3 regions of the Yersinia antarctica genome follow, and region 2 is predicted to be linked to each of the others. Evidence: predicted binding sites of a transcription regulator. Region 2 holds the regulator's gene; each other region holds the start of a gene.

Region 1 (3,286 bases), 1.3 Mb from region 2:
CCAATGTGGCAGCGTTATCTTCAACAGCTAAATTATTTGTGGTGCCAATATTGATGACCGTTGGTGGCTTGTTGATGGGCTTTCGTGGGGCGACATTAGGGATTATATTTCTGTTCTCTGCCACCCCAACGGCGGCTGGCAGTTATGTTATGACCCGCGCCATGGGAGGCAATGCCACCCTGGCGGCGAATATCATTGCCATCACCACGGTCGGTTCATTCTTTACCACCGCGCTGGGGATTTACTTCCTACGATCGCTCGGGGTGATGTAGTTTTTAAGGAGAAGTCGATGGATGCATTATGCCCGGTTTGCCAAAAACTGATGACCGAAGTAAGTGGCCACTTTCATTGCTCTAATTGCCATGGCAACTATCAGCAACAGGCGGAGTGCCCTGATTGCGTCAAACCGTTGCAGGTACTGAAGGCGTGTGGCGCGATTGATTATTTCTGCCAGCACGGTCACGGACTCATTTCGAAAAGCCGCGTTCACTTTAGTTACTTGCCGACGATTTGACTGGCAGCAATTGAGCCAGGCGGCGTTACTCTTTTGCCGCTTTCCGTTGACGAGCCTTCTTCGCCACATTGATTTGGGTGATTTCACTTTCTACCCAACCGTCCTGCAATCGGGTGGTCAGCTTATCACCAGCCTGCACCTGCTTAGTGGTTTTCAGCACTACCCCAGCCGGAGTCTGCGTGACACTGTAGCCACGGGCCAAGGTTGCTAATGGGCTGACGGCCTCTAACTGCGAGCAGGTGATACCAAAACGCTGCCGGTAACCATTAAGCTGGCGCTCTAATGCCTGGCGCAAACGGTATTCCTGCTGCTGTACTTGTTGGCTGTAACGGTGAATTTGCCCTTGCGGTTGCACTTGCGCGAGGCGCTGCTGGAGCCTTTCGGTGCGCCGGCTTAACCAGCGGATTTGGTTTTGCGCGCTCTCTTCCAGACGGCGTTGCAGCTTTAATAACAGGGTCTGCTGACGTGCCAGTCGCAAATGTGGGTGTTGTTGCTGTAAACGGTGTTCAAGGCGGGTGAATTGCTGGCCGCGCTGTGCCAGATAATAATCCATCGCCATTTCCATCCGCTGCTGCTGTCCTTGAATTTGCCTGACCAGCTCAATCTGGTTACGGCTCACTAATTCTGCGGCAGCAGACGGTGTTGGCGCCCGCAAGTCAGCAACAAAATCAGCAATAGTGATGTCGGTTTCATGGCCGACTGCACTGACTATTGGGATGTGGCTATTGAAAATAGCGCGGGCGACCCGTTCGTCGTTAAAACTCCACAGGTCTTCCAGCGACCCGCCGCCGCGCCCGACGATTAATATATCGCACTCGGCACGTAGGTTAGCTAACTGAATGGCACGGACTATCTGCAATGGAGCATCAACGCCTTGCACTGCTGTTGGGTAAATAATTACTGGCAATGATGGGTCACGGCGTTGCAAAACCTGTAGAACATCATGCAGCGCCGCACCACTGGCAGAGGTGATGACGCCAACTTGCCTGGCAGGACTTGGCAACGGTTGTTTATGATGCTGATCAAATAGCCCTTCTGTCGCCAGTTGTTGCTTGAGTTGATCAAACTGTTGTTGCAGCAATCCGTCACCGGCAGGCTGCATGCTTTCCGCAATTAACTGATAATCGCCACGCGGCTCGTACAGGGTAATCGATGCCCTAACCAACACTTGTTGACCATTTTGTGGGCGAAACGTAGTACGGCGGTTAGTGTTGCGAAACATCGCGCAACGCACCTGCGCTTGGGCGTCTTTTAGGGTGAAATACCAGTGACCGGATGACGGTTGGGAGAAATTGGATATCTCGGCCGTGAGCCAAATCTGGCCCATTTCCATTTCCAGCAGTTGTCGCACCGTCTGATTAAGACGGCTAACAGTAAAAATTGTTGATGCGGAAGATTGTGACATGTGACCTGGATCAAATTTTAAAACAAGCACTTAATTGATCGATATTACCTACCTCAGACCGGTTGGCAAGAAAAATTATGAGAAAGTGCTGGAGGCAACCGATTACGCTCTGTATAATGCCACGGCAATATTTTATCTTTTCACATCCACCTTGGTGAGATATTGCCCATGCTACGTATCAAGAAAGAAGCTCTGACATTTGACGACGTTCTCCTGGTTCCAGCCCACTCCACAGTTTTGCCTAATACGGCCGAACTTGGCACTCAACTGACCGCAACTATCCGCCTAAATATCCCTATGCTGTCCGCAGCCATGGATACCGTTACCGAAGCTCGTCTGGCCATTGCGCTGGCACAAGAGGGCGGTTTAGGTTTCATTCACAAAAATATGTCCATTGAGCGCCAGGCTGAAGAAGTCAGCCGCGTGAAAAAACACGAAAGTGGCGTTGTTACCGAGCCGCAGACTGTTACCCCAACCACCACCCTGCGCCAAGTGAAAGAATTGACTGCCCGTAACGGTTTTGCAGGTTACCCGGTGGTAACCGAAGATTATGAGCTGGTTGGCATTATCACTGGCCGTGATGTGCGTTTTGTGACTGACTTAGACCAACCCGTGACGGCGGTGATGACACCGAAAGAGCGTCTGGTTACCGTCAAGGAAGGCGAAGCTCGTGAAATTGTCTTGCAAAAAATGCATGAAAAACGTGTCGAGAAAGCATTGGTTGTTGATGATAGCTTCCATCTGCGCGGCATGATTACTGTAAAAGACTTCCAGAAGGCAGAGCGCAAGCCTAACGCCTGTAAGGACGAGCATGGCCGTCTGCGTGTTGGGGCTGCTGTGGGTGCCGGTGCTGGCAATGAAGAGCGTATCGACGCGCTGGTCACCGCGGGTGTTGATGTTTTACTGATTGACTCATCCCATGGTCACTCTGAAGGTGTTCTGCAACGAATCCGTGAAACCCGTGCCAAATATCCTAACCTGCAAATCGTTGGCGGTAACGTTGCGACGGGCGCGGGTGCAAAAGCCTTGGCTGATGCCGGTGTGAGTGCCGTAAAAGTAGGGATTGGTCCAGGTTCAATCTGCACCACCCGTATTGTGACTGGTGTAGGTGTGCCACAGATCACGGCGATTGCTGATGCAGTCGAAGCACTGGAAGGTACCGGTATTCCGGTGATTGCCGATGGCGGTATCCGTTTCTCTGGCGATATTTCTAAAGCCATTGCCGCGGGTGCTTCCTGTGTCATGGTGGGGTCTATGCTGGCAGGGACTGAAGAGTCTCCGGGCGAAATCGAACTCTATCAGGGCCGTTCATTCAAATCTTACCGTGGTATGGGCTCACTGGGCGCGATGTCCAAAGGCTCTTCTGA
Region 2 (3,286 bases):
TTTGAGGAGCAAACACCCTGAGCAACCCCGAAAGGAGAGAGCGATGTCTTTTGAATTACCGGCATTACCCTATGCGCAAAATGCGCTAGAGCCCCACATCTCAGCTGAAACGCTGGAATACCACTACGGCAAGCATCACAACACCTATGTGGTTAATCTCAATAACTTGATTAAAGACACTGAGTTTGCGGGTAAGACGCTGGAAGAGATTGTAAAAACCGCTAATGGCGGGATCTTTAATAATGCGGCCCAAGTCTGGAACCACACCTTCTACTGGCACTGCCTGTCACCTAACGGCGGCGGCGAACCTACGGGCAAAGTTGCCGATGCCATTAATCAATCATTTGGTTCTTTTGCTGAATTTAAAGCACAATTTACTGATGCGGCAGTAAAAAACTTTGGTGCGGGCTGGACCTGGCTGGTTAAAAAAGCAGATGGCACACTGGCGATTGTCAGTACGTCTAATGCAGCAACTCCACTGACCACCAACGATAAACCAGTGTTAACCGTAGATGTGTGGGAACATGCTTACTATATTGATTACCGCAATGCGCGGCCAAAATACCTGGAAAACTTCTGGGCACTGGTTAACTGGTCTTTCGTTGAGAAAAATTTAGCCTGATACGGCAAGAAGAGTGACAACCCATCGTCGCATTACGCGTAAAAATAATTAAGGGCGGGATTAACCCGCCCTACTTATCACTTCACACCGGCAAGCGGTTTAATTAATTCATTACCGCCACGAAGCTAAAGACAATAATCATCGCCAGCGCACCAACAGTCGTAATCAGCGACATTTTCAGATTGGTATCCATAAAAACTCCTTAGCCGGTTAGTTTGTAGTAGGGAAAAGGCACATAGTTAGTGTGTTAAATTATTTTCCCACAGTTCAGAAAAAAAATCTTGTGCTCATTACGCACTTTATAACTTTGATTACCCCTTTCACTTTTCCTCCAGATCAGCCAAAATTCGCAGTTCATAACTGCATACCGACTAATAACGTCCAATAAATACTCTCAGACAATCAGCTGATTTAACTTCCCAGCCTAATATCGTGTTTTTGTCTGAGCGGTTTTCGGGTTATGCAGGCAAACGATTAACATAATACTTACCCTACTGTAACCGGTAAGCTTAGGAGTCATTCTTTTTATGGCAACGATTAAAGATGTGGCCAAACACGCGGGTGTGTCCACCACCACCGTTTCGCACGTTATCAACAAAACTCGTTTCGTCGCCGAGAATACCAAGGCTGCGGTGTGGGCTGCCATTAAAGAACTGCATTATTCACCCAGCGCTGTAGCCCGCAGTTTGAAAGTTAATCACACTAAATCAATTGGTTTACTGGCAACATCCAGCGAAGCGCCCTATTTTGCCGAAGTGATCGAAGCGGTCGAAAATAGTTGTTATAGCAAAGGTTATACCCTGATTTTATGTAATTCTCATAATAATCTGGACAAGCAAAAAGCTTATCTGGCGATGTTGGCACAAAAACGTGTCGATGGGTTGCTGGTGATGTGTTCAGAATATCCTGAGCAGCTACTCGGGATGTTGGAAGAATATCGCAATATCCCAATGGTCGTCATGGATTGGGGAACCGCACGGGGTGATTTTACTGACTCGATTATTGATAACGCTTTTGAAGGCGGCTATTTGGCGGGCCGTTACCTGATTGAGCGCGGTCATCGTGACATTGGGGCTATCCCCGGCCAGTTAGCCCGTAATACCGGTGGTGGCCGCCACCAGGGCTTCCTGAAAGCACTGGAAGAAGCAAATATTACCCTGCGTGATGAGTGGGTGGTCCAAGGGGATTTTGAACCGGAATCCGGTTATAAAGCGATGCATCAAATCCTGACACAAAAACATCGCCCAACGGCGGTGTTCTGTGGCGGCGATATTATGGCCATGGGCGCGATATGTGCTGCTGATGAGTTGGGCCTACGGATACCACAAGATATTTCGGTGATCGGGTATGATAATGTGCGTAATGCGCGCTATTTCTCGCCGGCGCTTACCACTATTCACCAGCCCAAAGAGCGCTTGGGCGAAACGGCCTTTGCCATGTTACTTGACCGTATTGTCAGCAAACGTGAAGATTCGCAGACCATTGAGGTACACCCTAAACTGATTGAGCGCCGTTCTGTCGCTGATGGCCCGTTCCTCGATTATCGCCGTTAATCCTCTCCTGCCGGTAGTGTTTAGCTCTATCGGCGGCTAATCTTGCCTCATTAATCCTCAGTCATTGATTGATAACTCACTGTCATCTTTCAACCATTCGGTATTAAGTGTGACACTGTCACCTAGATATTCCAGCAGCCAGGCCAATGCTGGTGAATGGTTGTTCTGCTCCCAGGTCAAGCAACATGGACTATCGGGCAACGGTTCAGCCAGCGTCAGTGCCGCTAGCTTCCCTTGCTCAATCAACGGCGATACCATGTGTGCCGGCACCATCCCGATGCACAATCCTGCACACAGGCAATCGATTCCCGTTGCCCAGTCCGGGGCGACCAATCGCTGCTGGTTTGCTAAAGTCCAGGTGTCACGTTTAGGTAAATTACGGGCGGTATCTTCCAGGCAAAGTGAGGGATAAGGCCGTAACTGATTATCGCTAAGTGGCTCGGTTAATTGGGCTAAAGGATGATCGACACTCACCACACAATGCCAGCTTAAAAAGCCCATATCGCGAAAGATGAACCGCCCACCGACCGGGATCGCGCGGGTCGCACCAATGGCCATTTCCGCCTGCCCATCCACCAGCGCATCCCACACACCGTTGAATACTTCATAGCGTACCCGCAGTTCAATATCAGGAAAATGTCGGTAAAAATCCAACACTAAACGGCGACTACGCTGTGGTTTAACAATTTTATCTATTACTATATTTAACTGCCCACGCCAACCATTCGCCACCTGTTGACACTGACGGCGTGTGTCATTCATTTTTTTGATAACATCTCGCGCATCTTTAATAAAAACCACGCCAGCTTCGGTTAATTCCACATCGCGATGACGTCGTTCAAACAACGGAACGGCCAACCACTCTTCCAACTGGCGCACCGTATAACTAATCGCAGACGGTACGCGGTGCAATTCTTGAGCAGCAGCACTGAAACTCCCAGTACGGGCTACTGCGTCCACCACATCCAGTGAATATTCAGACCACATAGTTTTTCACCTTTTTACATCACCAATTTGCTATCAAATTTTTTAATAGCATGGTGCAAATATTACCGTTTCACAACAGAATATCGCAGCGGATAGAATGCCCTCCGCAATTAATTTTCTATAA
Region 3 (3,286 bases), 660 kb from region 2:
ATTAAAACAGGCGTTAGAAAACAACGAGTTTGTTGCTTATATGCAGCCGATAGTATCAGGCAAAGAGCAATGCTGGGTGGGTTGTGAAGTTCTAATGCGTTGGCAGCATCCTGTTAATGGTTTAATTCAGCCGAATAAATTTATTCCGATGGCCGAGGACAGTGAACTTATTGTTCCGATGACTCGCGCTATCATGCAGCAAGTTAGTACCACTTTTGCACCTTACGTAAATCAGTTACCGGAAGGTTTTCACTTTGGTTTTAATATCAGTGCTAACCATTGCCGTGATCTGAGTCTGGTAGATGATTGCCGCCGTTTTATTCAGGCCTTTGGTGGTAATAAAATCAATATCACATTGGAATTAACTGAACGGAAATTAATCGTTGCCGATGAGATTACTGACCGATTGTTTGCCGAGTTGCATGCTTTGGGGGTATTTATTGCTATCGACGATTTTGGTACCGGGCATTCAAGTCTGACTTATTTGCAGAACTTTAAAGTGGATTTTCTGAAAATTGACCAAAGTTTTGTTGGCATGATTGGTTCCGATGCATTGTCGAGCCACATTGTCGGGAATGTTATCGATCTCGCGACCCGACTGGGGTTGCAGACCATTGCAGAGGGAGTCGAAAACGACACTCAAATGCGCTATTTACAGGCCCATAACGTCGACTATCTGCAAGGCTATATGTATGGGCGGCCCATGCCGATGAGCGAATTTGCCAAATATATGTTCCATTAAGACTCATATTCTGACATTTGAAACAAAATAAAAAGGGTGCATATGCACCCTTTTTACGGTAGGTCATTGATGCCTAATCACAGCACAGATAGCTTCACACAGCGGAGCCATGTTATCAGGTGTCATACCTGCAACGTTTACTCGGCCAGAGTTGACAGCATAAACAGCAAACTCATTGCGTAGGCGCAGAACCTGCTCTTTAGTCAGGCCACTGAATGAAAACATCCCATTCTGGTTAATGATAAAGCTGAAGTCCTGCTTCGCACCTTTTTCCTGCAATGTATTCACAAACAACTGACGCATACGATGAATGCGCTGGCGCATATCGGTCAGTTCTTGTTCCCAAATGGCGCGCAATGTCGCGTTGCTCAGGATGGTGGCAACCACTGACGCCCCATGGGCTGGTGGGTTGGAATAGTTAGCACGGATAACGGCTTTAACCTGGCTGAAGGCGATATCGGCCACGTCGCTGCTAGCGGCAACAATGGTGCAAGCCCCGACACGCTCATTATACAAACCAAAGTTTTTCGAATAAGAGCTACAAACGATCAGTTCCTGATGTTTAGCAGCGAAAATACGCAGCCCCTGAGCATCTTCCTCCAAACCTTTGGCAAAACCTTGGTAGGCGAAGTCAAACAGTGGCAGCCAACCTTTGGCAACTGACAGCTCAGCTAATTGGCTCCATTGGGCTTCGGTTGGGTCGATACCGGTAGGGTTATGGCAGCAGCCATGGAATAGCACTACGTCGCCAGCCTGAGCTTCTGAGAGGCTTTTTAATAGCCCATCGAAGTCCAGTGAATGGTTCGCAGCGTCATAATAGGCATACTCAACCACTTCAAGCCCGGCAGCGGCGAAGATATTTTTATGGTTCGGCCAGCTAGGATTACTGACCCATACACGTTTAGCGCTGGTCTGATGGGCGATAAAATCAGCAGCAATACGTAACCCACCGGTACCACCTGGGGTTTGAGCGGTACGCGCACGCTTATCGGCAATAATAGCGCTGTCGGCACCGAACAACAGTTCTTGCGTGCAACTGGCGAAAACCGGCAGGCCATCAATACCCAGATAGTTTTTAGTAACTTCGTTTTCCAGCAAATACTGCTCAGCTTTCTTCACGCTGGTCAGCACCGGCGTTTTACCGGTTTCGTCTTTGTAGACACCAATCCCCAGATTGATTTTATGAGGGCGGTCATCCGCGCGGAAAATATCGGTCAGGCCCAGAATCGGGTCAGCAGGTGCAGCAGTGATTTTTTCAAACATGTCAGAGGCTTCCATGGCTTAGCGTTAAGCAAACAGAACTATCAGGGTAGCGCCAGTTGCAGTCTTTGCCAACCGTTTGCGATAAAAAGAAATGAATGTTGTGAGGCGGGGGAATTCAGGGTGAAAAATCGGCAAAATAGTGCATTCGACAGCGTAATATCCCTCTATTGGCTAAGGATAAAAACAAAAAGACAGAGCCGAAGCCCTGTCTTTTTTCAACTTATGTCAGCAGATAAACTGCGTGATTAAGTTTAACTTAGAACTGGTATACCAAGCCAACACCAACAACGTCATCAGTCATCAGATTGTTAGCACGGGTGAAGTTGTCTTCGTCCAGCAAGTTGATTTTGTAATCAACATAGGTGGTCATGTTTTTGTTGAATGCGTAGTAGGTACCAACAGAAACATATTTCAACAGGTCATGGTTGTCATCAGTGTTGTTGTTCAGATCCTTACCTTTGGACTGAACATAACCCAGTGACGGACGCAGACCGAAGTCGAACTGGTACTGTGCAGTGATTTCGATGTCACGAGTCTTGTTAGCAACAGAATCGTCACCGAATGGAGTCATGTTCTGAGTTTCAGCATACATTACAGCCAAGTATACGTTGTTAGCGTCGTATTTAGCACCAACGTTCCATGCTTGAGCTTTATCGCCTTCAGCAAATGTTTGGTTAGACAGGTGAGCATCTTTCTGCAGAGTAGTACGGTTAGCAGAAGAGAAACCAGCACCGAAGTTTACGCCGTAACCGATATCATAAGTAGAAGAGATACCGAAGCCGTCACCGTTTTGAGTGGTCAGCAAGCCATCACGGCCACTTTCGTTTTTGCCTTGATATTGCAGAGCAAAGTTCAGGCCATCAACCAGACCGAAGAAGTTGGTGTTACGGTAAGTAGCCAGACCAGTAGAACGACCAGTCATGTAGTTGTCAGAGGCGGAGATTGAATCACCACCGAACACTGGCAGCATGTCAGTCCATGCGTTGACGTCATAGATTACGCCGTAGTTACGGCCGTAGTCGAATGAACCGAACTCAGCAAATTTCAGACCAGCAAAGCCCAGACGGGTTTTGTTACCTTTGCCTTCTTGAGCTTCAGCATTGTTAGCCTGAATGTTATATTCCCACTGGCCGTAACCGGTCAGTTGGTCAGTAATTTGGGTTTCACCTTTGAAGCCGAAACGAACATAAGATTCGTCGCCGTCTTGACCCTTGGCATCAGAGAACTGGTGACGCGCATCAACTTTACCGTACAGATCAAGTTTGTTGCCGTCTTTGTTGT

What was found. Region 2 encodes PurR, which represses purine synthesis genes. Its sites were predicted from a motif close to CANGCAAACGTTTGCNTG; they were not measured.
Positions count from the first base shown of each region.
Region 1: guaB (IMP dehydrogenase) is a predicted target of PurR. The motif match lies at 2,011-2,028, and genes of this name have one in related genera.
Region 3: ACWJJO_RS13955 (amino acid aminotransferase) is a predicted target of PurR. The motif match lies at 2,071-2,088, and genes of this name have one in related genera.

Region 1 is NZ_JBSJQF010000001.1:3,596,369-3,599,654, reverse strand. Features, by position in the region: gene ACWJJO_RS16695 (AEC family transporter) at 1-272, shown strand, start outside; gene ACWJJO_RS16690 (zinc ribbon domain-containing protein) at 290-514, shown strand; gene xseA (exodeoxyribonuclease VII large subunit) at 540-1,919, opposite strand; gene guaB (IMP dehydrogenase) at 2,088-3,286, shown strand, end outside.
Region 2 is NZ_JBSJQF010000001.1:2,329,046-2,332,331, reverse strand. Features, by position in the region: gene sodB (superoxide dismutase [Fe]) at 44-622, shown strand; gene cydH (cytochrome bd-I oxidase subunit CydH) at 726-815, opposite strand; gene purR (HTH-type transcriptional repressor PurR) at 1,150-2,175, shown strand; gene punR (DNA-binding transcriptional activator PunR) at 2,233-3,162, opposite strand.
Region 3 is NZ_JBSJQF010000001.1:2,988,615-2,991,900, reverse strand. Features, by position in the region: gene ACWJJO_RS13960 (EAL domain-containing protein) at 1-742, shown strand, start outside; gene ACWJJO_RS13955 (amino acid aminotransferase) at 806-2,005, opposite strand; gene ompF (porin OmpF) at 2,262-3,286, opposite strand, start outside.